DNA from 4 places in the Mesorhizobium sp. M1399 genome. Region 2 is predicted to be linked to each of the others. Evidence: predicted binding sites of a transcription regulator. Region 2 holds the regulator's gene; each other region holds the start of a gene.
What was found. Region 2 encodes PhoB, which activates phosphate uptake and scavenging genes when phosphate is short. Its sites were predicted from a motif close to TGTCATNNANCTGTCAT; they were not measured.

Region 1: the regulator PhoB is predicted to act here: its motif matches at 2,195-2,211, upstream of ppk2 (polyphosphate kinase 2).
Region 3: the regulator PhoB is predicted to act here: its motif matches at 3,060-3,076, upstream of phnF (phosphonate metabolism transcriptional regulator PhnF).
Region 4: the regulator PhoB is predicted to act here: its motif matches at 4,854-4,870, upstream of NKH05_RS17820 (ceramide glucosyltransferase).

The regions. Positions count from the first base shown of each region.
Region 1 is NZ_JAMYKZ010000012.1:256,540-263,671, forward strand. Features, by position in the region: gene hemB (porphobilinogen synthase) at 1-69, shown strand, start outside; gene NKH05_RS22660 (dihydrofolate reductase family protein) at 469-1,116, shown strand; gene ppk2 (polyphosphate kinase 2) at 1,168-2,088, opposite strand; gene NKH05_RS22670 (aldo/keto reductase) at 2,369-3,412, shown strand; gene NKH05_RS22675 (hypothetical protein) at 3,536-3,694, shown strand; gene NKH05_RS22680 (DUF982 domain-containing protein) at 3,747-4,004, opposite strand; gene NKH05_RS22685 (GntR family transcriptional regulator) at 4,101-4,763, opposite strand; gene NKH05_RS22690 (multidrug efflux MFS transporter) at 4,933-6,192, shown strand; gene NKH05_RS22695 (DUF423 domain-containing protein) at 6,249-6,620, shown strand; gene NKH05_RS22700 (hypothetical protein) at 6,690-6,833, opposite strand; gene NKH05_RS22705 (hypothetical protein) at 6,890-7,033, opposite strand.
Region 2 is NZ_JAMYKZ010000025.1:9,839-16,970, forward strand. Features, by position in the region: gene pstC (phosphate ABC transporter permease subunit PstC) at 1-83, shown strand, start outside; gene pstA (phosphate ABC transporter permease PstA) at 87-938, shown strand; gene pstB (phosphate ABC transporter ATP-binding protein PstB) at 935-1,738, shown strand; gene phoU (phosphate signaling complex protein PhoU) at 1,771-2,478, shown strand; gene phoB (phosphate regulon transcriptional regulator PhoB) at 2,495-3,184, shown strand; gene NKH05_RS29340 (ROK family protein) at 3,194-4,438, opposite strand; gene xylF (D-xylose ABC transporter substrate-binding protein) at 4,725-5,765, shown strand; gene NKH05_RS29350 (sugar ABC transporter permease) at 5,908-7,132, shown strand, end outside.
Region 3 is NZ_JAMYKZ010000017.1:54,306-61,437, forward strand. Features, by position in the region: gene NKH05_RS25955 (sugar ABC transporter ATP-binding protein) at 1-213, shown strand, start outside; gene NKH05_RS25960 (ABC transporter permease) at 210-1,175, shown strand; gene NKH05_RS25965 (zinc-binding alcohol dehydrogenase family protein) at 1,245-2,261, shown strand; gene phnF (phosphonate metabolism transcriptional regulator PhnF) at 2,280-3,023, opposite strand; gene phnG (phosphonate C-P lyase system protein PhnG) at 3,158-3,619, shown strand; gene phnH (phosphonate C-P lyase system protein PhnH) at 3,619-4,230, shown strand; gene NKH05_RS25985 (carbon-phosphorus lyase complex subunit) at 4,232-5,344, shown strand; gene NKH05_RS25990 (alpha-D-ribose 1-methylphosphonate 5-phosphate C-P-lyase PhnJ) at 5,341-6,252, shown strand; gene phnK (phosphonate C-P lyase system protein PhnK) at 6,249-7,025, shown strand.
Region 4 is NZ_JAMYKZ010000009.1:215,924-223,055, forward strand. Features, by position in the region: gene NKH05_RS17790 (magnesium and cobalt transport protein CorA) at 1-76, shown strand, start outside; gene NKH05_RS17795 (GcrA family cell cycle regulator) at 146-670, opposite strand; gene NKH05_RS17800 (aspartate aminotransferase family protein) at 1,025-2,224, shown strand; gene argF (ornithine carbamoyltransferase) at 2,239-3,150, shown strand; gene NKH05_RS17810 (Hsp33 family molecular chaperone) at 3,268-4,278, shown strand; gene apaG (Co2+/Mg2+ efflux facilitator ApaG/CorD) at 4,355-4,747, opposite strand; gene NKH05_RS17820 (ceramide glucosyltransferase) at 4,975-6,129, shown strand; gene NKH05_RS17825 (O-succinylhomoserine sulfhydrylase) at 6,164-7,132, opposite strand, start outside.

The sequences.
Region 1 (7,132 bases), on a different contig from region 2:
AAGCGCGCCGGCTGCGACGGCATCCTGACCTATTTCGCGCCGGAAGTGGCTGAGATGCTGAAGGGGTGATGCGCCTCCGTAGCGCCCACATCGAGTAACGTTCCTTCGTCCAAAGCGCGACATGGCCACCGCAGGCAATCGCTTCAGGTTTGCGCTGCCCCTCATTGCCCTGCCGGGCATTTCTCCCCGTATAGTGACGGGGAGAAAGACGCGTTCGCAAAAGATTTCGCCAATCTCCAGCGTTGCAAAAACATCGCCGAGGTTGCGGCCAGCCCCTTCGCCCCGTCACTATACGGGGAGAAGGTGCCGGCAGGCGGATGAGGGGCGGCGCCAACATTGAGATTGGTCATTCCAACATGATTTGGAAGCGATTGGCCCCGGCGATTCAAAAAACCGCTTGCAAAATGCAATCAGTTAAGCTACCCGATAACTGCTTGCATCTCACAATTGGTTATCAAGGAGGCTCTCATGTCCAAACTTCGCGTCAGCGCTTTCACCTTGTCGATCGACGGCTTCGGCGCCGGTCCCGACCAAGACCTGAAGAACCCGCTGGGTGTTGGCGGGGAAGCCCTGCACGAATGGATGTTCGGCACCCGCACCTTCCGCAAGATGGTTCTCGGCAAGGATGGCGGGACCACGGACACTGACGAGGCGTTCGCCGCGCGCAGCTTCGAGAATGTCGGCGCCTGGATCCTCGGCCGCAACATGTTCGGGCCGATCCGCGGCGAGTGGCCTGACGAGAGCTGGAAAGGCTGGTGGGGAGACAATCCGCCATACCACGTGCCGGTCTTCGTGCTGACGCACCATCAGCGGGATCCCATTGTCATGGAGGGCGGCACGACCTTCTATTTCGTGACCGACGGCATCCACTCAGCGCTGGAGAAGGCGAAAGCAGCGGCTGACGGCAAGGATGTACGGCTGGGCGGTGGCGTTTCTACGATCCGGCAGTATCTCAAGGAAAAGCTCATCGACGAGATGCATCTGGCGATCTCACCTGTCCTGCTCGGCGCAGGCGAGAGCCTTTTTGCCGGCATCGACATGCCCAAGCTCGGCTACCGCTGCAGCGAGCAGGTCGCGACGCCGAAGGCCACGCATGTCATCATCGAGCGCGCCTAGCTTGTTGCAGGGCGCTGCCCACGGAGGCAGCGCCCCTCCTCGCTGCTTTAGTCAGTATTTCTCCGGCACATACAGTTCGCGTGGCAGCACCTGACGTTCGTATTCGGGATTGAAGACGCGCTCCGGTAGTGTGATCTCCTCGTGCGGCACCTCCTCATAGGGCATTTGCTTGAGGAGATGGTCGATGCAATTCAGCCGCGCCCGCTTCTTGTCGTTGCCCTCGACGATGAACCAGGGAGCTTCCGGGATGTTGGTGCGGGCGAAGGTTTCTTCCTTGGCCTTGGTGTACTGCTCCCAGCGCACGCGCGACTGGAGGTCCATCGGCGACAATTTCCATTGCTTCATCGGGTCGTGGATGCGCATCAAAAAGCGCATCTGCTGCTCCTCATCGGTGATCGAAAACCAGTATTTGACAAGCGTAATGCCTGAGCGGAGGAGCATGCGTTCGAAATCCGGCACGTCGCGAAAGAACTCCTCGACCTGATCCGGCTGGGCAAAGCCCATCACCCGCTCGACGCCGGAGCGGTTGTACCAGGAGCGGTCGAACAGCACGATCTCACCGCCGGCCGGCAAATGCGGAACGTAGCGCTGGAAATACCATTGCGACTTCTCGCGCTCGGTCGGTGCCGGAAGTGCTACGACGCGGCAGATGCGCGGATTAAGCCGCTGGGTGATGCGCTTGATGACGCCACCCTTGCCCGCCGAGTCGCGGCCTTCGAAGACCACGACGAGCTTTTTCTTGTGATAGGCGACCCAGGACTGCAGCTTGATCAATTCGGATTGCAGCGTGATCAGATCGCGAAAATATTGCAGGCGGTCGATCGATGGCGGATGCGCATTCTTATAGATCTTGGCGATCTCCATCGACAGCGCCGGCTCAGAGATTTCCAGCTCATAATCTTCGTCGAGCGTGTCGGCGAGTTCCGCTTCCAGCCAGTCCCTGGCCGGGGAATTCTGTTTTATCTCGGTCATTTGCGCTGCTCCGCTTACAGGCCGTGTCGGCCGCTGTCAGGCGCTCTGCCGCCCGGCCCGGCGGCCGGAAATCGAAGCGCTGAACCGATGTTAGTATAGGCCGGCAATGACGGTTTTATTGCAGCCGCTGTTGCGCTGGCTGCGCGCCCAATCCGTAAGATGTGATCGATGTTGCCCTGCAACACGGGCGACAAGCGGAACGAATTATCCTACAAATGCCCGGTTCATTCAGGGCTGTCGTTTGAAACGCCCTTTCCCGATAAAATCATGAGGATACGACATGGAATACCGCACTCTCGGCCGTTCCGGGCTGAAGGTTTCGACGCTGACCATGGGCACCATGACGTTCGGCGGCGGCGGCGCGTTTTCGGCGGTCGGCAAGACCGACCTCGACGAGGCGCGCCGGATGATCGACCTTTGCATCGATGCGGGCATCAACGTCATCGACACCGCCAACGTTTATTCGAACGGGGTGTCGGAGGAGATCATCGGCGAGGCGCTCTGCGGCAAGCGCAAGGGCGACGTGTTGATCGCCTCCAAGGCGCGCATGCGGATCGGCAAAGGCCCCAATGATGAAGGCCTGTCGCGCTATCATCTGATCCGCGAATGCGAGAGGAGCCTGAAGCGCCTCAGGACCGATGTCATCGACATCTATTTCCTGCATGAGTGGGATGGCCTGACACCGCTCGAGGAAACCATCGCCGCGCTCGACACGCTGGTCGCGCAGGGCAAGGTCCGCTATGTCGGCTGTTCCAATTATTCCGGCTGGCAGGTGATGAAGGGGCTCGGTATCAGTGACCGTCATCACCAGCCGCGCTTCGTCACCCAGCAGATCCACTACACGCTGGAAGCCCGCGAGGCCGAGTATGAATTGTTGCCGATCTCGGTCGACCAAGGGCTCGGCGTGCTGGTCTGGAGCCCGCTCGCCGGCGGATTGCTGTCCGGCAAATACCACCGTGACCAGCCGACCGCCCGCCAGCTCAGTGGCTGGTCGGAACCGCCGATCCGCGACGAGGACCGGCTGTGGCGGATCGTCGACGTGCTGATCGATATCGGCAACAACCACGGCGTGTCGGCGGCGCAGGTGGCGCTTGCCTGGCTGCTTGGCCGGCCCGCCGTCAGTTCGCTGGTGATCGGCGGACGAACCGAAGCGCATTTCAAGGACAATATCGCTGCTGCAAGCCTGGTGCTCGGCGATGAGGAGCGCACACGCCTCGACGTGGTCAGCAGGCCGCCCGTGCTCTATCCCTACTGGCACCAGCAATTCACGGCAAAGGACCGGTTCGGGCCCGCCGATCTCGTCCTCGACCGGGACGGCGCCTGAAAAAACGCCCTGAAGCGGGGCTCCCCGGACTGCGACGAGATATGGAGCCGATCGTGCCTTGCGGTGTTGTGTTTGTGGCCCAATGCTCCTAGGCAAAGGCCAAGCACAATGAAAGGAAACGATATGGCACGAGCACCGAACTACGGTCAGGAACGCAAGGAACGCGACCGGCAGAAGGCTGCCAAGAAGGCGGAAAAGCAGGCTGCCAAAGTCGCGGCCAAGGAGCGCTCGAAGCCCGAGGGCGAAAGCGAGTCCCAAACCAACACCGAAACGGCCGAGTGATGATATCAGGCCTGTCAGGCGGCCCGGGTCTCGATCAAGTCCCCGCTATGCCTCAGGCCGGCGCCTTGTCGCTGACGAAGACGTTCACTTCGCGGGCGGCGGCAATGAAGGCCCGTCTTGCGTTCATGGCCGGCTTGTCGCCGGCCAGCGCATCATGACAGGCTTGCAGCGCTTCGCGGTGCTTGGGGCTGCGCTTGCCGGGCCAATTGTTGAGGAGGTAGTCGGAAGCCTCGCGGGCCGTACGCAAGAGCTGATTGCTTCCCGCCGCGCCCTTGACGGTCACGGGTGTGTCAAATCGGTTGTTTTCCATCGCCGCTCTTACGCCATCGGCATTTGCGAAGCGAGACCGAAAGTAGCTTTCTTCGCTCATCTGCCTTTTTCGTGATCAATGGCCGCCGATCCTCACTCAAGCGACGACGGCAAATCCCCTGGCGCGCAGGCCGCGCCGGTCGTTGCGCAACGACGTCACCAGCCGGTCGCGGCTACCGTCGATATGAGATGAAAGCAGGCAGGCGGCCCCATCGGCATCGCCGGCCCGCACCGCCGACAGAATGGCATGGTGTTCGGCCCAGGCACGGCCAAGCGCTGCCTCGTCGCGAACCTCGAGCCAGCGGGCGCGCGACAGGCGCGTCATCGCATCACGAACCGCTCTGAACAGGAACTCGTTGCCTGACAGGCGCGCCAGCTCGATATGAAAATCCATGCCGACACGATGCCATTCCTCGCGCGGCGTCTGGTCGTCGCAGGAATCGAGCATCGCCTCGATGATTTCGACGGCACCTCTGTCCTGCAAGGCACAAGTCAGCCTGACTGCCGCGACCTCGACCGCCTCGCGATAGACGGCGATCTGCTCCAGCTCGGCAAGATTGATGGGCGAGACCGTCCAGCCGCGGCCGTCGCGGCAGATCAGGCCTTCGGTCTCCAGCCGCAGTAACGCCGCCCTGACCGGCGTGCGCGAGGCGCCGAAGCGGCTTTCGACCCAGCGCTCCGTCAGCCGCTCGCCGGGACCGATCTCGAGCCCGAGGATCATCTCGCGAAGCTGCTTTTCGACGTTCTGCATCTGCGACATTGGCGTTCCGTTTGTTGGAGCCGGTTCATTGGCCCTCTGCTCACCGGCCATTACTGGCGATCACTTTGCAGGGACCGCATTGACAGCGACCAGCCTTGCGTCCATGACGGATACCAGTTTGGTATCCCAAAATGGTATCCGCAGCAACCCAACGACAGCAGTCTCTGACATGCCGCAAGACGCCACCCTCGCCGTGCAAGGCACGCATAACGTCCACTGGCGCCGCAATCTCGCCGTGTGTTTTGCCGGCTCGTTCAGCACGCTCGCAGCGATGACGCTGCTGTTGCCGTTCCTGCCGCTCTACGTCGAACAGCTGGGCGCCGAGGGCCATGCGGCGATCGTGCAGTGGTCGGGCATCGCCTACGGCGCCACTTTCCTTGCTGCCGCGCTGGTCGCACCCCTGTGGGGGCGGTTAGGCGACCGCTACGGCCGCAAACTGATGCTGGTGCGCGCCAGTTTCGGCATGGCGCTGTGCATGTCGCTGACCGGCATGGTGCAGACTGTCTGGCAATTGGTGTTCTTGCGCCTGCTGATCGGCTTTGCCGGCGGCTATTCTTCGGGCTCGACCATCCTGGTTGCCATGCAGACGCCGAAGGATCGCTCCGGCTGGGCGCTGGGCGTGCTGTCGGCCGGAATCACGGCCGGTGCCCTGGTCGGCCCGCTGCTCGGCGGCGCGCTGCCGCCGCTGATTGGCATCCGCGCCACATTCCTGCTCGCCGGCGGCGTCATTTTCCTGGCCTTTCTGGCAACCACCTTGCTGATCAAGGAGGCCCCTCGCCCGGTTGCCGCCAAGGCCGCGTCAGAAGAAAAGGCGAAAGGCGGCTGGTCGCAAATTCCCGACAAGCGCCCCGTCGTCGCCATGCTGGCGACCGGGACGCTGTTGAGTTTCGCCACCATGTCGATCGAGCCGATCATCACCGTCTATGTCCAGCAGCTCATCGAAGATCCGAGCCAGGTCACGCTGGTCTCCGGCATCGTCATGTCGGCGGCAGCGCTCGGCGCCATCCTGTCGGCGTCGCGGCTCGGCAAGCTCGCCGACCGTATCGGCCACTGGAACGTCATCGTTGCCACGCTCGCAGTCTCGGCGCTGCTCCTGATCCCGCAGGCCTTCGTCACGCAAGGCTGGCAGCTCGTCGGCCTGCGTTTCCTGATGGGCCTGGCGCTTGGCGGTCTTTTGCCCTGCATCACCAGCGTCATCCGCCACAATGTGCCTGACGGCGTCGGCGGCAATGTGCTGGGCTTGTCGATCTCGGCGCAATATGTCGGGCAGGTCGCCGGACCGTTGCTCGGCGGCTTCGTTGGTGGCCATTTCGGCATGCGCGCGGTGTTTCTCGGCACATCCGTGCTCATGGCGGGCGGAGCGGCCTATAACTGGCTGGTCCAGTCGCGCCGCGAACGCGACATGCTGGCGGAAGCCGGCAAATCCTGACACGGTTCGCGCAGCGCTATCTCAGGCGGTCGCCAGCAATTACGGAGGCCTGGAAAATGAGCACGGATGAACACGCGGCAGGCGGCCGCATTCTGATATTTGCCGGCGCCCTATGCGGCGCAACCGGCGTGGCGCTTTCGGCGGCGTCGGCGCATCTCGGCGGCGCTTTCGTCGGTACGGCCGCGTCCTTTCTGCTAATGCATGCGCCGGTCTTCCTTGCCGTCGGGCTGCTCGGAGGAAATACCGTTCTGCGAAGCGGAAGCCTCATCCTTCTCGTCGGGCTTCTGCTGTTCTCGGGTGATCTTCTCGCTCGCGACTTCCTTGGCTCGCGGCTGTTCCCGATGTCGGCGCCGATCGGCGGCACCTTGCTGATTGGCGGCTGGCTGGTGATGGCCGCCTCGGCGCTGATGCGCCCGGGCCGCCATTGATGCGGCAACCAATGGCAGCCGCTGCTCTTTCACCAGCCGCGCTCGATCCACGAGCTCTGTCTTGCCAGCTCAGTCTCGCGGACGTTCGAGCCGGACTTGCCCGTCGCGCTTGGTCGTCTTGACCACACGCCGTCGCTCCGGCCGTTCGGTGGCCGGCGAGATGCCCCAATAATTGCGATAGATGTCTTCGAACAGATGCTTGATCGGGTGCATGGCTTAATCTCCTCTTGAATCGATCCAATCAGCAGGCGCAAAAAATACGCTGCCGGTCAGCTCCGCTTGCGTCGTACGAGGAAACGCAGGTCGCGAATCCACGGACCGGTCCTGTCGCGCCGCTTCCGGGCCTCCGCGCTCGAGCGGATGCTCCAGTCGTTCCGGTAAATGTCCTCGAACAGATAATTGATGGGGTGCATGGCACTCTATCCTCTTGTATCGATCTGCGGAAGAAAACGCTCTTGGATCGATTCAAAGAATACGCGCCGCACCATAAATGTCAAGCAAAAATTTGAATC
Region 2 (7,132 bases):
TGATCCTGTTCGTCATCACTTTCCTGATCCTTGCCGCCGCCCGCTATATGCTGATGCGGATCGACGCCCGTACGGGAGCCTGACCGATGTCGACATCCTCATCGCTCCACAGCCGCCGCAAAGCCAGAAATTCGGTGATGATGGCGCTTTGCGTCGTCGCCGCCGGCATCGGGCTTGCCTGGCTGGCGCTCATTCTCGGTGCACTGGTCTATAAGGGCACAGCCGGGCTTTCGTTCGCGGTCTTCACCGAGATGACGCCACCGCCAGGCGAGGCCGGCGGCCTGCTCAATGCAATCGCGGGCAGCCTGCTGATGACGATCATCGCCGTTGTCGTCGGCACGCCGATCGGCGTGCTGGCGGGAACCTACATGGCCGAATATGGGCGTTTCTCGCGCATCACCACCGTCGTGCGCTTCATCAACGACATCCTGTTGTCGGCGCCGTCGATCATCATCGGCTTGTTCGTCTATGAGTTGATGGTGCGGCCAATGGGGCATTTCTCGGCCATAGCCGGCGCCGTTGCGCTTGCCATCCTGGTCATTCCGGTGGTCGTGCGCACCACTGAAGACATGCTCAACCTGGTGCCGAACGCGTTGCGTGAAGCCGGCGCCGCGATCGGCGCGCCGCGCTGGGTGGTGATCCGTTCGGTCGCCTACCGCGCCGCATTGTCCGGCATCGTCACCGGCATATTGCTGGCGATAGCACGCATTTCCGGCGAGACGGCGCCGCTGCTCTTCACCGCGCTCAACAACCAGTTCTGGAGCAGCAATATCAACGCGCCGATGGCCAGCCTGCCGGTGACCATCTTCCAGTTCGCTCTCAGCCCTTACGAGGAATGGCAGCAACTGGCGTGGAGCGGCGCACTCATAATCACCCTGACGGTTCTGGGCTTGAGCATCCTCGCCCGCAGCCTTACCGGACGCAGAGAGGACAGATGACACAGATGTTGTCCGCGGACATGACGATGACCGAGACGGTCGCCGAGAAGACGAAGATCGAGGTCAAGAACCTCAACTTCTACTACGGCCAGAGCAAGGCGTTGAAGGACATCACCTTGTCGCTGCCCGAGCGCAGCGTCACTGCCTTCATCGGCCCTTCGGGCTGCGGGAAATCGACGCTGCTGCGTGTGTTCAACCGCATCTACGAACTCTACCCGAAGCAGACAGCCGAGGGCCAGGTGCTGCTCGACGGCAAGAACATTCTCGACCGCTCGCAGGACCTCAATCTCCTGAGGACCAAGATCGGCATGGTGTTCCAGAAGCCGACGCCGTTCCCGATGTCGATCTACGAGAACATCGCCTTCGGCGTCAGGCTTTATGAGAATCTGGGCAAGTCCGAAATGGACGGCCGCGTCGAACAAGCGTTGAAGCGGGCCGCGCTGTGGGGCGAGGTCAAGGACAAGCTCAACGCCAGCGGCTTGAGCCTGTCAGGCGGCCAGCAGCAGCGGCTTTGTATTGCCCGCACCGTGGCGGTGAAGCCGGAAGTCATTCTGCTCGACGAGCCGGCTTCGGCACTCGACCCGCTGTCGACCGCCAAGATCGAGGAACTGATCGACGAATTGCAAGCCGACTACACGATCGTCATCGTCACCCACAACATGCAGCAGGCGGCGCGCGTATCGCGCCAGACCGCCTTCATGTATCTGGGTGAACTGGTAGAGTTCGACCGGACCGAGAAGATCTTCACGTCGCCCCGCGAGAAGCGCACGCAGGATTACATCACCGGCCGCTTCGGCTGAGCCGTTCCGATCACGCATATGAGGACAGGACCATGGGCGAACACACAGTCGCTTCTTTCGACGAGGATCTCGAGCAGATCAGCAAGCTGATCCGCGACATGGCCGACCTCGCCGGTTCGATGGTCGGCGGGGCGACCAAGGCCCTGTTGAATTCTGACAACGTGCTGGCGCAACGCGTCGTTTCCGACGATGCCATCATGGATGCGCGTCAACGCGAACTGGACGACCGCGCCATCACCCTGATCGCCAAGCGCCAGCCGATGGCCCACGATCTGCGCCATGTCGTCGGGGCGATCCGCATGGCCGGCGATCTCGAACGCATCGGCGACCTTGCCAAGAATATCGCCAAGCGTGTGAGTGCGGTCGGCCTTAGCGTCACACCGCGCGACCTATCGCATTCCATCGATGCGATGGCGCAGCTGGTGCTCATCCAGGTGCAGGGCGTCATCGAGGAGTATGCTGCAGGCGATGCGGCCGCGTTGGCCAAGCTACGCGCCGCCGACGAGCGCATCGACGTCAAATATACGTCGGTGTTCCGCGAACTGTTGACCTACATGATGGAAGACCCGCGCAACATCACCGCTTGCACGCATCTGCTGTTCTGCGCCAAGAATCTGGAGCGGATCGGCGACCATGTCACCAACATCGCCGAAAATGCGTATTATGTGCTGACCGGCGAGCAATTGCCGGTCAATCGTCCGAAGCAAGACGAAACGACAATGTCCGCACCGGCGACATGATGGGGGTGCCCAGCCGATGATCGCACCACGCATAATGGTGGTGGAGGACGAGGAGCCGTTGGGTGTGCTGCTCCGCTACAATCTCGAATCCGAAGGCTACCAGGTCGAGGTGGTGACACGCGGCGACGAAGCCGAGATCCGTTTGCAGGAGAATGTGCCCGATCTTCTGGTGCTCGACTGGATGATACCAGCGGTTTCCGGCATCGAGCTCTGCCGCCGGTTGCGGGTGCGCCCCGAAACCGAACGGCTGCCGATCATCATGCTGACCGCGCGCGGCGAGGAGAGCGACCGGGTACGCGGTCTTTCGACCGGCGCCGACGACTATCTGGTCAAACCGTTTTCGACACCGGAATTCATGGCCAGGGTCAAGGCGCTGCTGCGCCGCGCCAAGCCGGAAGTGCTGTCCAGCGTGCTGAAGGTCGGCGACATCGTGCTCGATCGCGAATCGCACAGGGTGTATCGCAAGAAGACCGAGATCCGGCTCGGGCCGACCGAATTCCGGTTGCTCGAATTCATGATGCGGCATCCGGGCCGCGTCTTCTCGCGCAGCCAGTTACTCGATAATGTCTGGGGCGAGACGATCTATATCGACGAACGCACCGTCGACGTGCATGTCGGGCGGCTGCGCAAAGCCGTCAACAACGGCCGCATGCCTGATGTCATCCGCACCATCCGCGGTGCCGGCTACGCGATCAGGGAAGATTGACCCGCCCAGTCAGGCTACGTTCTTTCTGACGCCGGGCCTCATTTGCGCGCCCGGCGCGAAAATCTGCTGGTCGACGAAGCTTAACGCCCGCATTGCACAGCCTTCGCGGATCAGCGGCAATTCGTTCGGCTCGGTATCGAAGGAGATCGAGCCCGAATGCTGGCCGCCGGCGGTCTGGGCGATGGCCTTCCGCAAGGCCGGCTCGATCAGATCAAAGGCGGCGGCACTGGCGCCGACCATTGCGACCGGTGCCGGATCGATCAGCGCGAACAGCGAGCCGAGACCGAAACCCAGCGCTTCGCCGGCCTTGCGGTAGGCTTCGCGTTCCGGCCCGTCCTTCTCGCGCGCCCGAACCGCCAGCGCGCGCATGTCGGCGTCGCTGACGTCGGCGACCGGTTGGCTGTCTTCGCTCATCTGCGTGGCGTTGCGCCAGATGGCGTAATTGCCGGCATAGGCCTCGATGCAGCCGCGCCGCCCGCAACGGCAGAGCGCGCCGCCCGGACGATGGATCATGTGGCCAAACTCGCCGCCCGAGGAATGCGTGCCGGTGAACAGCTCGCCCTTCAACACCAGCCCCATGCCGATGCCGTGCGAAAGCAGGATGGCGATGAAGTCGTCGCGATAGCGATCCGGATCGCGCCAGCGCAAAGCCACCGCCATCATATTGCAGTCGTTCTCCACCGTGGCCGGGATGCCGAATTCATCTTCCAGCATGTCGGCAAAGGCGATGTCCGTCTGGGGCGTGATCGGCGACCACAGCATGGCGCGTGCAGGGGAGTCGGTAATTCCCTGAATCGCCAGGGCGATGCGGGCGACACTGCGGACGTCAAGATCTGGATCGTCCAGCCGGCGCCGGACGATGGCCATGCATTCGCGGATCAGTTCGTCGCGCGGCATGGTCAGCGTGTCCAGCCGGCGCTGTTCCTCGGCGACCACCTGCCCCGCATAGTCGATGATGGCGGCCGACAGGAAATTCAGCGACAACACCACGGTCAGCACCGCCGCCGCTTCCGGATTGAGGGCGAGGCCGACCTGCGGACGACCGCGTTTCAACGAAACGGGTTCGCTTGCCTTGCTCTCGGCGAGGATGCCTTCCCGTATCAGGTCGGAGGAGATCGCCGATATGGTCGAATGGCTGAGGCCGGTGGTTGCGGCGATCTCCGTACGCGATGGCTGGCCGGCCCGGCGCACGGCCGAGATCACCATCGCCCGGTTGCGCCGGCGCAAATCGTCATGGCGGATTCCGACCGACATCGTTTTGCTTTCCTCCCGGTTTGCCGCGGCCGCTCATGAACCGGAAGCCGTCGGTAATGCCGACAAATAGTGTCGGATGAGGCAAATAGTGTCAGATGCAGGTGGCGCTGTCATCGTTTATTCCGAAGCTCGAAAAAAGTCGCAGCAACATCAAAATCCATCAGAATCGATGTTGACAGCAGCGGGAGATCGGGCCAGTATTTTTTCGAGGCTCGAAAAAATTAGCGCCTCTAAGCTGGCCTTTGGGGCCAATTGGTCACGCCGTACGCGGCGCAGGGAGGATATGATGAAGAAATTCACGACCGCCATTCTGGCGGGTGTCGCCATGACGCTGGCGCTTGCGTCGGTGGCGCAGGCTAAAGACAAGGTCATCGGCGTTTCCTGGTCGAACTTCCAGGAAGAGCGCTGGAAGACCGACGAAGCCGCAATGAAGGCGGCCATCGAGGCTGCCGGCGACAAGTATATCTCCGCCGACGCACAGTCCAATCCGGGCAAGCAGCTCACCGACGTCGAGAGCCTGATCTCGCAGGGCGCCAACGCACTGATCATCCTGGCGCAGGACGCCTCGGCGATAGGGCCGGCCGTGCAAAAGGCGCTGGACGAAGGTATTCCGGTTGTCGGCTACGACCGGCTGATCGAGAACAAGGACGTCTTTTACCTGACCTTCGACAACAAGGAAGTCGGCCGCATGCAGGCCCGCGACGTGTTCAAGGTGAAGCCGGAAGGCAACTATGTCTTCATCAAGGGCTCGGGCGCCGATCCGAATGCCGATTTCCTTTTTGCCGGTTCGATGGAAGTGCTGAAGGACGCCATCGACAGCGGCAAGATCAAGAATGTCGGCGAGGCCTATACCGACGGCTGGCTGCCGGCCAACGCCCAGAAGAACATGGAACAGTTCCTGACCGCGAACGACAACAAGGTCGATGCGGTGGTCGCCGCTAACGACGGCACTGCCGGCGGCGTCGTCGCCGCACTGACGGCGCAAGGGTTGGCTGGATCGGTTCCGGTCTCGGGCCAGGACGGCGACCACGCCGCGCTGAACCGCATCGCGCTCGGCACACAGACGGTCTCGGTGTGGAAGGACGCGCGCGAGCTCGGCAAGAACGCCGCCGAGATCGCCTCGCAATTGGCCGACGGCAAGCAGATGACCGACATTGCCGGCGTGAAGGATTTCACCACGCCCGGCGGCAACACCGTAAAGTCCCTGTTCCTGACCCCGGTCGCCATCACCAAGGACAACCTCAACGTCGTCATCGACGCCGGCTGGATCAAGAAAGAAGAGGTCTGCGCGGGCGTGGCGGCGGGCGCTGTTCCGGTCTGCAACTGATCCGAGTTTCCGAGAAGTCCGAACGCCGCGGCCGCTTGCCGCGGCGTTTTTTCAAGAAAGAATTGTTTTTCCGCTTCCGGCGGATAACTTCTAGGCTGCTTCCGGCATCCGCGGCAGACGGCAACCCGGCGGGAGAAACATCATGACCGACACGACTTCCAACACGCCGGTCGACAGCTCGACGGCAGACCGGGCGCGGGAATCGGAGGCCGGCGTCGTTGCCCGATTTCTCAAGGCAACCGAACTCGACACGCGCATGCTCGGCATGGTCGGCGCGCTGCTGGTCATCTGGGTCGGGATCCACATACTGTCGGGCGGGCTCTTCCTGACGCCGCGCAATCTCTGGAACCTTTCGGTGCAGACCTCGTCGGTGGCGATCATGGCGACCGGCATGGTGCTGGTCATCGTGATGCGTAACATCGATCTTTCCGTCGGCTCCGTGGAAGGCGTGATCGGCATGGTGATGGGCGTGGCGCAGGCCGAATTCCTCGTCCGCATCATGGGATTTCAGCTTGGCAGCCCCTGGCTGTGGGTCATCGCACTGGCCGCCGGCCTGGTGCTCGGCCTGGCTATCGGAGCGTTTCAGGGTTTCATCATCGCCTATCTCCAGGTTCCTGCCTTTATCGTGACGCTCGGCGGATTGCTGGTCTGGCGCGGCATGGCATGGCTGATCACCAGCGGGCGCACCGTTGCGCCGCTGGACAGGACCTTCCAGCTGATGGGCGGCGGACCACGGGGCTCGATCGGCGCCACCTGGAGCTGGATCGTCGGTGTCCTCGCCTGCGCGGCCGTTGCCTTCATGCTCTTCAACGGCCGCTCGCAGCGCAAGCGCTTCAACTTTCCGCTGCGCCCTGTCTGGGCGGAAAGCTTGCTCGGCGTGATAGCCTGCGCCGCCATCCTCGGCGCCGTGTGGATCGCCAATTCCTATCCTTGGCCGGTCGGCATCGTACGCCAATATGCCCAGCAGAACGGCATCACCGTTCCCGAGGGCGGGTTGTTCATCGCCCACGGCATCGCCATACCTGTGCTGATGGCCGTGGCCGCGGGCATCGTCATGACCTTCATCACCAGACGCACCCGTTTCGGCCGCTATGTCTTTGCCATAGGCGGCAATCCGGAAGCGGCCGAACTCGCCGGCATCAACACACGCTGGGTCACCATGAAGGTGTTCATGATCATGGGCGTGCTGGCCGCGATCAGTGCGGCGATCGCATCGGCGCGCCTCAACGCGTCGACTAATGCGCTGGGGACCCTGGACGAGCTGCTGGTCATCGCGGCGGCCGTGATCGGCGGCACGTCGCTCGCCGGCGGCTCCGGCACGGTGCTCGGCGCCATGCTCGGCGCGCTTTTGATGCAGTCGCTGCAAT
Region 3 (7,132 bases), on a different contig from region 2:
ATCTACCGCCTGTTTGGCGCGCTGTTATCCAAGGGCGCCGGCATCATTCTGATCTCGTCCTACCTGCCCGAGGTCTATGAGCTCGCCGACACGCTGCACGTGTTCCGGCGCGGCAAGCTGGTGGCCACGCATGGGTTTCATACCGCTGATCACGAGGAGATCCTCACCCAGGCGCTGGCCGAGAAACAAGAAAGACCGGGAGGACGGATATGAGCACCGAGGCGATCGCTGCCGAAAGGCCGAAACGCAACTACAACGCCCTGTTCGGGCTGACACTGCTGGCACTGCTGGTTCTTTTGTGGATCATCCTGTCGGTGGCGACGCCGAGCTTCGCCTCGGCCAACAACATCTCGAACCTGTTGCGGCAAGGGTCGATGATCGCCATCCTGGCGGTCGGCCAGACCTTCGTCATCATCACCGGCGGCATCGACCTTTCCGTCGGCGCCGTTGTCGGCTTCGCCACCGTCATCGTCGCGATGCTGATCAACGCCGGCACACCGGTTTTCCTAGCCATCCTGATTACCTTGCTGGTCGGCGTCGCCATTGGCATGTTCCATGGCTTCGGCATCGTCAAGATGGGCTTGCCACCCTTCATCATCACCCTGGCGACGCTGACCTCGCTGCGTGGCATCGGCCTGTTGATGACCAACGGCAACTCGATCTCGATCAACAACGACGCCTTCCAGACGTTCTCGCGCAGTTCCTTCGTCGGCGTCCCCAATCTGTTCTGGATGGTGATCCTGGTCGGCATTCCGGCCTACATCTTCCTGCACCACAGCCGCTGGGGCCGCTACCTGTTCTCGGTCGGCTCCAACGCCGAGGCATCGCGTCTGTCGGGCGTCAACGTCCAGCGCACAATCTACATGGCCTATACATTGTCGGGGCTGTGTGCGGCCTTCGTCGGCGTGCTGCTCGCGTCCCGCATCGGCATCGGCAATCCGACGCAGGCCGAGGGCTGGGAATTGCAGGCGATCGCTTCTTCGGTGATCGGCGGCACGTCGCTGTTCGGCGCTGTCGGCTCCGTGCACGGGCCGCTGCTCGGCGCCTTCATCCTTGCCACCATCAACAACGGCGCCAATCTGCTCAACGTCAACGCCTTCTGGCAGCGCATCATCACCGGCGTGCTGATCATCGTCATCGTCTATTTCGACGGGCTGCGCCGCCGCGGCAAATAGATCGCCCCTAACAGCCGCCGGCCTCGCAACAGCAGAGCCGGCGGTGCCATGAACCGACTGGATTGAAGCATGAAAGCCGTCGTCTGCCGCTCGCCCGGCGAACTTGTCCTCGAAGATCGCCCGGCGCCTGGCGCGCCGCCCTCGGGCTGGGCGCTGGTTGCGGTCAGTCATGTCGGCATCTGCGGCACCGATTATCACATTTTTGAAGGCAAGCACCCGTTCCTCGCCTATCCCCGCATCATGGGCCATGAAGTCTCGGGGACCGTGCTGGAGACCGGCCAAGGCGTCGATCTGGCAATAGGCGAAGCGGTGATCGTCAATCCCTATCTCGCCTGCGGCAAATGCATCGCCTGCCGGCAAGGCAAGCCGAATTGCTGCGTCAGGATCGAGGTGCTCGGCGTCCATCGCGACGGCGCCATGTGCGAGCAGATCCTGGTGCCGGCGCAAAATCTTTATCCGGCAAACGGCCTGTCGCTGGCCGATGCGGCCGCCGTCGAATTCCTGGCGATCGGGGCGCATGCGGTGCGGCGCTCGCTGGCTCAATCGGGCGCGCGTACCCTGGTCATCGGCGCCGGCCCGATCGGCCTCGGCACGGCGCTGTTCGCCCGGATCGCCGGGCTCGACGTGACGCTGCTCGACATGAGCGCTGAACGGCTTGGCTTTGCCGAAAGCGGACTCGGCTTCGCGACCCTCGACGGTTCGCGGGGAGCCGCCGCCGATCTGGTGCGACAGGCGACCGACGGCGATGGTTTTGACGTGGTCTTCGACGCCACCGGCAACACCCAGTCGGTGCAGTCGGCCTTCGCCCATGTCGCGCATGGCGGCACGCTGGTGCTGGTCAGCGTCGTCAAGGACGACATCGCCTTTTCCGATCCCGAATTCCACAAGCGCGAGATGATGCTGATCGGCAGCCGCAACGCTCTGCGCGCCGATTTCGACCATGTCGCCGCTTCAATCCGCAACGGTGCGGTGCCGCTGGCAAAGCTAGTCACCCACCGCACCACGCTTGGCGAGACGCTGCGCGACCTCGCCCGCTGGGCACATGAGAAATCCGGGCTGATCAAGGCGGTCATCCAGGTCGGATGACACAACGATAGCCGCGTCTCAAAGCGCCGACAGTCTGAGTTCGATCCGCTCGGCCGGGAAGCGCGACTCCGAAAACTGGATCGGCTGACCGTCGGGCGTGACGTTGACGGCGACCGTCACCAGCACGATGGCGCCGGGCTGCAGGTCGAGGTCGGCAAGGTCGGCGGCATCGGCATGGCGCGCCGACAGCACGGTCGATTGCCGGAGATAGTCGTCGATGCCGAAACGTGCCAGCGATGCCGTGATCGAACCGGTTTCTGCCATGGCAGCATCGATGCCGGCAAAGCGCCTGGCATCGAACCAGCCGGCAGCGCGGGACACCGGCATCCCATCGGCTTCGCCCCGCGTTTCCAGGCGTATCACGTCGGCCCCCTGCACAAGGCCTAAGCCCTCTGCGACACGACGGTTGGCTGGCTCGACCGACGACGCGAGCAAGGTGATATGCCGCTCTGACGCCTGTCCTTGCAATCCCTCGGAAAAGCGGGTGCGGGCGCCGATCGGATAGGACAGCCGCTTTCGCGACAGCACGAAGGTGCCACGCCCTTGCTCCGCCTTGAGCACACCCTCCTGCACCAGCGCTGCGATAGCGCTGCGCACCGTATGGCGGTTGACACCATAGCGTTCGGCAAGTGCCACCTCAGGCGGCAGCGCGGCATTCTCGGGAAAATCGCCGACGGCGATCGAATGCAGGATCTGGTCGGCGATCTGCCGCCATAGCGCGACACCGCTGCGCCGCTCGATGCTGTTGGCTTGCCCGATCATTTCCCGCCCCAATCTTTGCGCCGACCTTTTGGCCCGTGTCACGTACACGTCATAGACACACGCTAGATAATAGATATAATTTGTATAGTTGTCTATATCAATAGACAAATGCACGCAAACGAGGAGTAGCAGCCATGCGAGGACGGGAAGCGCGAGAGCAGGCCGAGCGCAGGGCCGTAATGGCGACGCTGGCGCAATCGTCCGGCGACGACATTGTCCGCCTCTGGGACGAAGCCGGCCTGCCTTCCGAAGCTGAACTTCTGCGTGGCCCCGAAACCGGCCTAGTTACGGTACGCGGCCGCATCGGCGGCGGCGGCGCGCCGTTCAATGTCGGCGAGGCGACGGTCACCCGTGCCACGGTGCGGCTTGCGTCCGGCCATGTCGGCCACTGCTATGCGCTCGGCCGCGACAAGCAGAAGGCAAGGCTGGCAGCAATCGCCGATGCGCTGTGGCAGGACCCGGCCCACCGCAACGGGGTCGAGTCCAGGCTCGTCGCGCCCTTGCAGGCGGCACTGGCCAAGGCCCGTGACCAGCGCCGCGCCGAGACGGCGGCGACCAAGGTCGATTTCTTCACAATGGTGCGCGGAGAAGACTGATGGACCTCGCCACTCAATCGATCGAAGGCGGCTTCGCCGATCCGGTATTCAACGCGCAGACCGTATTCCGCGCTGTGATGGACGCGATGGCGCGGCCGGGCAGCGTGCAGCCCTTGCCGGCCCTCGCCCACCCCCCCGTGCCGCTGTCGGCCACCGCCGGTGCCATTGCTCTGGCGCTGTGCGACAACGACACGCCGCTCTGGCTCGACCCGGCTTTGCAGGGGTCGGCGGCGGTGAAATCCTGGCTTGGCTTCCATACCGGCGCGCCGCTGGCCAACACCCCGGCCGACGCGCATTTCGCGCTGATTGCCACGCCGGCCGAGATGATGGCGCTCGACGGGTTTTCGCAAGGCACCCAGGATTATCCCGATCGTTCGACGACGCTGATCCTTGAGGTCGGCGATCTCGTCTCCGGCGCTCCGCTGCTGCTCGAAGGCCCGGGCATCGAGAAGACGGCGACGATCGCGCCGGCGCAAATGCCGCGTCATTTCGTCGAGCAATGGAAGCAGAACAATCAGCGCTTTCCGCGGGGTGTCGACATCATCCTCGCCACGTCCGACGCAATTGCCTGCCTGCCGCGCACGACGCGCATTAAGACGATGGAGGCGTAGGATGTATGTCGCGGTAAAAGGCGGTGAAGCGGCCATCCGCAACGCCCACAAATTGCTCGCCGACCGCCGGCGCGGCGACCGCTCGGTGCCCGCACTTCGCCTCGACCAGATCGTTGAGCAGCTGGCGCTCGGCGTCGACCGCGTGATGGGCGAAGGTTCGCTCTACGACAGGGAATTGGCGGCACTCGCCATCGTCCAGGCGCGCGGCGACATGATCGAGGCGATCTTCCTGGTTCGCGCCTATCGCACGACGCTGCCGCGCTTCGGCTACACCAGGGCGATCGACACCGGCACAATGCTGGTCGAGCGGCGGGTGTCGGCGACCTACAAGGACCTGCCCGGCGGTCAGCTGCTCGGCCCGACTTTCGACTACACCCATCGCCTGCTCGATCCCGAGCTTGCCGCCGGCGGCGATGTCGCCGAACCGGAGCAGCGTGCAGGCGAAGCGGAGGCGATGCCGCGCGTCTCCGCGATCCTCGCCCGCGAAGGCCTGATCGAGCCCGACGGCGACATGCCTGGGGATCATGTCCCCGGCGACATCACCCGCGAGCCGCTGGAATTCCCGATGGCGCGCGACATCCGCCTGCAGGCGCTGTCACGCGGCGACGAGGGTTTTCTGCTGGCGCTCGGCTACTCCACCCAGCGCGGCTATGCGCGCAGCCACCCTTTCGTCGGCGAGGTTCGCATCGGCGAGGTCGAACTGGAACTGGACGTGCCGGAACTGCCCTTTGCCGTGCCGATCGGCAGCATCCGCGTCACCGAATGCCAGATGGTCAACCAGTTCAAGGGCTCGGCCAAGGCGCCGCCGCAATTCACCCGCGGCTACGGCCTCGTTTTCGGCCAGGGCGAGCGCAAGGGGATGGCCATGGCGCTATGCGACCGCGCTCTTCGTGCAACCGAATTCGGCGAAGATGTTGTCGCCGCCGCGCAAGACGAAGAGTTCGTCATCTCGCATTCCGACAATGTCCAGGCGACCGGCTTCGTCGAGCATCTGAAGCTGCCGCACTATGTTGATTTCCAGGCCGAACTCGACCTCGTGCGCCGCATGCGCGCCGCGCACGACGCCCGCGAAAACGCCGGCAAGGCCGACGAGAAAAGGCAGGCCGCGGAATGACCGGACAACCGACCGACATCGCCACCTACAACTTCGCCTATCTCGACGAGCAGACCAAGCGGATGATCCGCCGCGCCATCCTCAAGGGCATCGCCATCCCCGGCTATCAGGTGCCGTTCGCCTCGCGCGAGATGCCGATGCCCTATGGCTGGGGCACCGGCGGCGTCCAGGTCACGGCGTCGATCATCGGACCGGACGATGTTCTCAAGGTCATCGACCAGGGCGCCGACGACACCACCAATGCCGTCTCGATCCGCGCCTTCTTCAAGAAGGTCGCCAATGTCGCGGTCACCACCGAGACGGCCAAGGCGACCATCATCCAGACGCGCCACCGCATCCCTGAATATCCGCTGAGTGCCGGTCAGGTGCTGGTCTATCAGGTGCCGATCCCCGAGCCGCTGCGCTTCCTCGAGCCGCGCGAGACCGAGACGCGCAAAATGCATGCGCTGGAGGAATACGGCCTCATGCATGTGAAGCTCTACGAGGACATCGCCAAGCACGGCCGCATCGCCACCACCTACGCCTACCCGGTCAAGGTCGAGGGCCGCTATGTCATGGACCCCTCGCCGACGCCGAAATTCGATAATCCGAAGATGCATCGTTCGCCGGCTTTGCAATTGTTCGGCGCCGGCCGCGAAAAGCGCATCTATGCACTGCCGCCCTTTACCGAGGTGGTCAGCCTCGACTTCGAGGATCATCCCTTCGAAGTGCAGACCTTCGACCAGCCCTGCGCGCTGTGCGCGGCCGAGAACGTCTATCTCGACGAGGTCATCCTCGACGACCATGGCGGCCACATGTTCGTCTGCTCCGATACCGATCATTGCGAGAAGCGGCGCGCCGAAGGCCATCGCGGCCACCTCGCGCCCGAGACCCATCTTGCCCCAGGAAAAATGGAGCCGGCTGAATGACGGACGCACCGCTGCTGCGCGTTTCGGCGCTGTCCAAATTCTACGGCGCGCGCGTCGGCTGCGAGAACGTCACCTTTGACCTGTGGCCGGGCGAGGTGCTGGCGGTGGTTGGCGAATCCGGTTCCGGCAAGACGACTTTGCTCAACTGCCTGTCGACTCGGCTGCTGCCCAGTTCCGGCACCGCCAGCTACCGCATGCGCGACGGCCAGTTCCGTGAGCTTTACCGCATGAGCGAGGCCGAGCGCCGCTTCCTGATGCGCACCGACTGGGGCTTTGTCCATCAGAACCCCGCCGACGGGCTGCGCATGACGGTGTCGGCCGGCGCCAATGTCGGCGAACGGCTGATGGCGGTCGGCGACCGTCACTATGGAAAAATCCGCGCGACGGCCGTCGACTGGCTGTCGCGTGTCGAGATCGACGAAGACCGCATCGACGACGAGCCGCGCGCCTTTTCCGGCGGCATGCGCCAGCGCCTGCAGATCGCCCGCAACCTCGTCACCGGGCCGCGGCTGGTGTTCATGGACGAGCCGACCGGCGGCCTCGATGTCTCAGTGCAGGCGCGCCTGCTCGATCTGCTGCGCGGGCTGGTGACCGACCTCGGTCTCGTGGCCATCGTCGTCACCCATGATCTTGCGGTGGCGAGGCTGCTGTCGCAGCGCATGATGGTGATGAAGGACGGCCGCGTCGTCGAAAGCGGCCTCACCGACCGCGTCCTCGACGATCCGCGCGCGCCCTACACCCAGTTGCTTGTCTCCTCGATTCTGCAGGTGTGACGATGATTGCTCCGGCGTACCCCCCTCTGGCCTGCCGACCATCTCCCCCTCAAGGGGGGAGATCGGCAGCTTTTATGTCCCGCCCGTTCTGCGACACAGGAGAATGG
Region 4 (7,132 bases), on a different contig from region 2:
CCCGGCCGTACTGGCGGCAATCGCCCTGATCTGCACGTTTCTTTACTGGCGGTTTCGCAAGAATGGGTGGCTTTGAAGAGAGGTGAATAGTGAATAGGGCTAAATGGGAGCCTTGCTTCTTACGCCAGGCTCAAGCCGCCACCATTCACCTGCTCCGCCGCCGCTCCGACGCCGGCTGGAACGCCACCCGGGCGTGGTACTTGCAGTAGGGTCCGGTTTCGGCGGCGTCGTTGCCGCAGAAATGGAAGTCTTCCGAAAGCGGATCGCCATTCGGCCACTTGCAGGTGCGCTCGTTCAGCTCGACGAGTTGCAGATGCCGGGAGATCGGCACGACGACGTTTTCGACCGGGCGGATATAGTGGCGCGACACCGGTTCGGCATCGAACTGCGCCTTGAGCGCGGTCGCACCGATCGACATCGACGTGGTGGCATGGCGCGTGGCGCTTGCTGCCCGCGACACCGATTTCTGGATCGTCGATCCCTGTACCGTCTTCTTCTGGCGTGCCGGTGATGCGGTTGTGCGTCCGCGGCCGGACAGTTTCAGCCGGTGCACTTTGCCGATGACCGCATTGCGGCTGACCCCACCAAGCTGTGCGGCGATCTGGCTGGCGCTGAGACCCTCCGACCACAATTTTCTGAGAAGTTCGACTCGCTCGTCAGTCCAGTTCATGAGACCGCGCTCCTGCTGAAAAGTGCGGCAATCGGAATCCATTCCCGACCCGGCTTCTGCCGGGCAGACACCACATATATCGGGTGATTAGGTCCGCCGCACGAAATCTAGTTATTTCTCTACTACAATTACCTTATGCGCTGACTCGGTGACAAGAGTCCCAAGGCCAACACGAATCGGTTTTTTCGGTTTTCCCCAACTTGCCCGGTCGCTTATGAGCCGGCATTGTGCTGGGGGGCTTGCCGCACGTCCTTGCGCGACCTTTTCGTTGACTTCACGGCCGAAAAACACGATAAGCCACAAGGGCCGCCGCTTTGGCGGCTTTTTGATTTTCCGGTTCCGGAGACGCATATAATGAGCGGTTCGGCGCTTTTCGAGACCTTTGTTCGCGCACCCCTGGCTTTCGACCACGGTGAAGGCACCTGGCTGGTCACCGACAAGGGCGAGCGATATCTCGATTTCGCAGGCGGCATCGCCGTGAATTCATTGGGCTACAGCCATCCGCATCTGGTCGCGGCCCTCACTGAACAGGCCGCCAAGCTCTGGCACGTCTCCAATCTGTACGAGATTCCGGGACAGAGCCGGCTCGGCGAGCGGCTGGCCGACGCCAGCTTCGCCGACAAGGTGTTCTTCACCAATTCCGGCGCAGAGGCGCTTGAATGCGCCATCAAGACGGCGCGGCGCTATCACTTCATCAAGGGCCATCCCGAGCGCTTCCGCACCATCAGCTTCGAAGGCGCCTTCCATGGCCGCACCCTGGCGACCATCGCCGCCGGCGGCCAGTACAAATATCTGGAAGGTTTCGGCCCCAAGGTCGACGGCTTCGACCAAGTCGGCTTCGACGACATCGACGCCGCCGAAAAGGCGATCACGCCTGAAACCGCGGCGATCCTGATCGAGCCGGTGCAAGGTGAGGGCGGCATCAGGCAAGTGCCGTCGCAATCGCTGAAGCGGCTCAGGCAGCTCTGCGATCAGCACGGACTGCTCTTGATTTTCGACGAGGTCCAATGCGGCGTCGGCCGCACCGGAAAGCTGTTCGCGCATGAGTGGGCGGGTGTCACACCCGACCTCATGGCGGTGGCCAAGGGCATCGGCGGCGGCTTCCCGATGGGCGCCTGCCTCGCCACCGACGAGGCAGCGGCCGGCATGACCGCCGGCGTGCACGGCACCACCTTCGGCGGCAATCCGCTGGCCATGGCGGTCGGCAACGCCGTGCTCGACGTGGTGCTGGAAGACGGCTTTCTCGATGACGTCCGGCGCAAGGCGCTGCTCTTGAAACAGGGGCTGGCCGGTGTCGCCGACGAATTTCCGGACGTTATCGAAAGCATCAGGGGCACCGGCCTGATGCTCGGCCTTAAATGCGCGATGCCCAACACCAAGGTTACGGTGGCACTGCGCGACCAGCATCTCTTGACGGTTCCGGCCGGCGACAACGTTATCCGTCTGTTGCCGCCTCTCACCGTCACCGATGCCGAGATCCACGAGGGGCTCGAGCGCATTCGTGCCGGCGCCAAGAGCCTGGCGGATGCCATCGTCGCTGCCGCCGCGAAGTAATCCTGGAATTCCTGATGTCCCTTCGCCACTTCACCGATCTTTCCGCCGTTTCCGAAGGCGATCTGCGCTTCATGCTCGACGACGCAGCTGTGCGAAAGGCGAGGCTCAAGGCCGGCGAACGCACCAAGCCGCTCGAAGGCAAGGTGCTGGCGATGATCTTCGACAAGCCCTCGACGCGCACGCGCGTGTCGTTCGACGTCGGCATGCGGCAGTTGGGTGGCGAGACGATCATGCTGACTGGCACCGAGATGCAACTTGGCCGTTCCGAGACTATTGCAGACACGGCCAAGGTGCTGTCGCGCTATGTCGATGCCATCATGATCCGCACCACCTCGCATGACCGGCTGCTGGAACTGACGGAAAACGCTACGGTGCCCGTCATCAACGGGCTGACCGACGAAACCCATCCCTGCCAGTTGATGGCCGACATCATGACCTTCGAAGAGCACCGCGGTCCGGTGGCCGGCAAGACGATCGCCTGGACCGGCGACGGCAATAATGTCCTGCATTCTTTACTGGAGGCCTCTGCGCGGTTCCGCTTCAAGCTGAACGTCGCCGTGCCCGAAGGCAGCGAACCGGCTCAGAGGCATGTCGACTGGTCGAAGGCCAATGGCGGCAAGCTGAAATTCACTCGTTCGCCCGAGGAGGCCGTTCACGAGGCCGACTGCATCGTCACCGACTGCTGGGTCTCGATGGGTCAGGAGCACCGTGCGCGCGGCCACAATGTCTTCTTGCCCTATCAGGTCAACGCGGCCCTGATGGCGAAAGCCAAGCCGGACGCGCTGTTCATGCACTGTCTGCCGGCGCATCGCGGTGAGGAGGTTACCGACGAGGTCATCGATGGGCCGCATTCGGTGGTGTTCGACGAGGCCGAGAACCGGCTCCACGCCCAGAAGGCGGTTTTGGCCTGGTGCCTGGGCGCTTGATCCGGGCCGCCTTGATCCGGGAGTTCGTGGTGCCTATCTCAGGCGCATCACGCAAATCGAGCGCGTCTCGTCGCATGCGCCCCGGAGGGCGGCATCGCCGCGCCCCGGAGCTTTGTCATGTTGGAAACTCGTCAATTGGCTGAACATCAACCCAAGCTCGGCGAGTTCGGCTACGCCGGCGACGACCATGTCGTGCCGTTTGAGGTCGGCCCGCTCGACGTGCGCGGCCGTACCGTCCAGCTCGGGCCGATGCTCGACGCTATTCTCAGCCGCCACGAGTATCCCGAGCCGGTGGCACGACTACTGGCCGAAGCCTGTGTGCTGACCGTCCTGCTCGGAACTTCGTTGAAGTTCGAGGGCAAGTTCATTCTGCAGACCCGCACCGACGGGCCGGTCGATATGCTGGTCGCGGATTTCTCCACGCCGCACGCGCTGCGCGCCTATGCCCGCTTCGATGCCGACCGGCTGGAGGCTTTGACGGCTGCCGGCGAGACGTCGCCGCAGACGCTGCTCGGCAGCGGCGTCCTGGCGCTGACAATCGACCAGGGCGCCCACACGCAACGCTACCAGGGCATCGTCCAGCTCGACGGCGTCACGCTGGAAGAAGCCGCACGCACCTATTTCCGCCAATCGGAGCAGATTCCGACCGACCTACGGCTTTCGGTGGCCAAGCTTCTGACGCCCGGCGTCGGCGGTGCCCGCGAGCAATGGCGCGCCGGTGGCCTGCTGGCACAATTCCTGCCGCAGTCGCCGGAACGCATGCGCGTACCCGACCTTCCCGGGGGCGACGGCGATCCGCGTGAGGAAATCCACGACCCGACCGACAATTCCTGGCAGGAACTGCTGGCGCTGCTTGGTACTATTGAACCGACCGAGCTGATCGATCCGACTATCGGCGCCGAGCGGCTGCTTTACCGGCTGTTCCACGAGCATGGTGTCCGCGTCTTCGGCGGCGTGCCGGTCGCCGACCAGTGCTCATGCTCGAGGGAGAAGATCCGCGGCATCCTCGAGGGTTTTTCCGCCGAGGAGATCAGAGACAGCACCGAGGATGGTAGCATTCACGTCGCCTGCGAATTCTGCTCGAAGCAATATGACTTCGACCCGGCGGAATTTGCAGCGGCTCAATAACGAGCGTCAGTGCGGCTGCCTTCGCAGAACTTGGGTTCCTCGCCCCGCAAGGCGGGAAGAGGAATCAAAGTGAACGTCAATTGACGGTGCGCCGCGTGCCTGGCAAATCGAGTGAGAAGGCGGGGATGGCGACGTCGAAGGTCTCGCCCCGCTTGTTGCGCATTGTGTAGTGCCCGACCATGATGCCGGACGGGGTCGAGAGCGGGCATCCAGACGTATACTGATAGCTGTCGCCGGGGTTGAGTCCGGGTTGCTCGCCGACGACCCCGGGGCCGCGCACTTCCTCGACCTTGCCGGTGCCGTCGGTAATGTGCCAGTAGCGCGACAGAAGCTGCACGAACTCGTCCGACCGATTGTCGATGGTCACCTGGTAGCCCCAGACATAGCGGTTTTGCGGCGGGTCGGAATGATCCTCCAGATAGAACGGCCTGACCTGCACTTCGATGTTGCGGGTGACGGCGCTGTACATGAACTGCTCCAAAGCAATGTAGACGGAACTTTCGACGCTCAGCGCAGTTTGATCAACGATGCGCGTCATCTCCTTGCCCGACTCAAGCGCAGGTGCCGAAAAACAATGTCATTTAAGTGACACATGACAATGATGGTGTGCAGGCTTGTGCCGGGCGACTCGGTGTTCTGTCGAATTGTTGAAAACGGCCGTCATGCGGCCAGCATTTCTGGAGTGACCAGATCTCGATGGAACCGACATTCGCAGCCGCCCTCTTTTCCATAGCTCTCCTTCTTTCAAATCTCGCCAGCATCCTGTTAGCTTCGCTGAAGCTGAAGCGAGCAGCTAGGATCGCATCGCCGGCCGCCACCGTGCCACCGGTATCGATCGTCGTCCCGGCGCGCGGCGTCGAGCCGTTTACCGAGGAGACGCTGGAGCGCGCCTTCTCACTCGACTGGCCGCGCTACGAACTCATCTTCTGCGTCGCCCATGCCGACGACCCCGTGGTCAAGTCGATCACCACTGCAATGGCGCGTTTTCCGGCTATACGCGCCCGGCTGCTCGTCGGCGACGACCGCATCAGCGGCAATCCGAAACTCAACAATTGCGTGAAGGGTTGGGAAGCGGCGCTTTATCGCTGGGTCATCCTTGCCGATTCCAACGTGCTTATGCCGAGCGATTATGTCCAGCAGCTGATGGCGGCATGGCGGCCCGACACCGGCCTCGTCTGCTCGACGCCGATCGGCTCGCGGCCTGAAGGGTTTTGGGGGGAGGTCGAATGCGCCTTTCTCAACACACTGCAGGCACGCTGGCAGTACGCTGGAGAGGCGCTCGGCCTTGGCTTCGCCCAGGGCAAGAGCATGTTGTGGAACAAGCCGATGCTTGACGCCAATGGCGGCATCCGCGCACCGGCCGCCGAGATCGCCGAGGACGCCGCCGCGACCAAGCTGGTCAACCGGCTCGGACTTCGCGTCAATCTTGTCGCTTCGCCCTTCGAACAGCCGCTCGGCCGGCGCACGCTTGGCGAGATCTGGTCTCGGCAGGCGCGTTGGGCGCGGCTGCGCCGCGTCACCTTCGCGCTGTTCTTCGCCCCCGAGATCCTGATCGGCGCGGCGCCGCCGCTGCTGCTTGCGCTGATCGCGGCGGCTGACGCCGGCGTCAGCCTGCCGGCAACCGCCATCGCCGTGCTGGTCGCGGCCTACCTGCCGGAATGTGCCTTGGCCTGGGTCAAAGGATGGCACCTGTCGCTGCGCACCATCCTGGCGATGATGGTTCGCGACTGCATGCTGCCGGCGATATGGGCGCGCGGCTGGCTGAGCGGCGCCGTCGACTGGCGCGGCAACGTTATGACCATCCAGACCAAGGCCGTCGCGGAGCTGGAAGAGACCCCGTCCGGCGCCTGATCGGCGCCCCCCGCTCACCTCTGTTCGGTCAGCCCTATCCGGCGGCTCTCAGCGCTTGCTCGATATCTTCGAGCAGATCGTCGGTATCTTCCAGGCCGACGGAAAGCCTGAGCGTGCCCGGCCCGATGCCGAGCTCGGCGCGGGCCTCATCGGTCAAGTTCTTGTGTGTGGTCGTCGCCGGATGGGTGATCAGGCTCTTGGCGTCGCCGAGATTGTTGGAAATCAGCACGATGTCGAGCGCGTTCTGGAAAGCAAAGGCCGCCTGCTTGCCGCCCTTCACATCCAGGCAGATCAGCGTTGAGCCGCCCGACATCTGCTTCTTGACCACGGCCGCTTGCGGGTGGTCGGCACGGCCGGGATAGATGACACGGGCGATTTGCGGGCGCTCGGCGAGGAAATCCGCTATGCGGCCGGCACTTTCCGTCTGCTGGCGTACGCGCAGCGGCAGCGTCTCCAGGCCTTTCAGCAGGGTCCAGGCATTGAAGGGCGAGAGGCTGGGGCCGGTGTGGCGGAAATAGTCATGCAGGTTCTCGTCGATCCATTTTTTGTCCGACAAGATAACGCCTCCAAGGCAGCGCCCTTGGCCGTCAATATGCTTGGTGGCCGAATAGACGACGATATGGGCGCCGAGCTGCAAGGGTTTCTGCTGCAAGGGCGTGGCGAAGACATTGTCGACGATCAGCCTGGCGCCGATCGAGTTGGCAAGTGCCGCGACGGCGGCGATGTCGACCACCTCCAGCGTTGGGTTGGTCGGGCTTTCCAGGAAGAACAGTTTGGTGTTCGGCTTGACCGCCTGTTCCCAATTGGCGATGTCAGTGCCATCGACCAGCGTTGCCTCGATGCCGTATTTCGGCGCCAGCGTCTCGACCACCCAGCGGCAGGAGCCGAACAGTGCGCGCGCCGCCACGACATGGTCGCCCGCCTTGGCGCTGCACAGCAGCGCTGCCGTCACCGCCGCCATGCCGGACGCCGTAGCGCGCGCGTCCTCGGCGCCTTCCAGCGC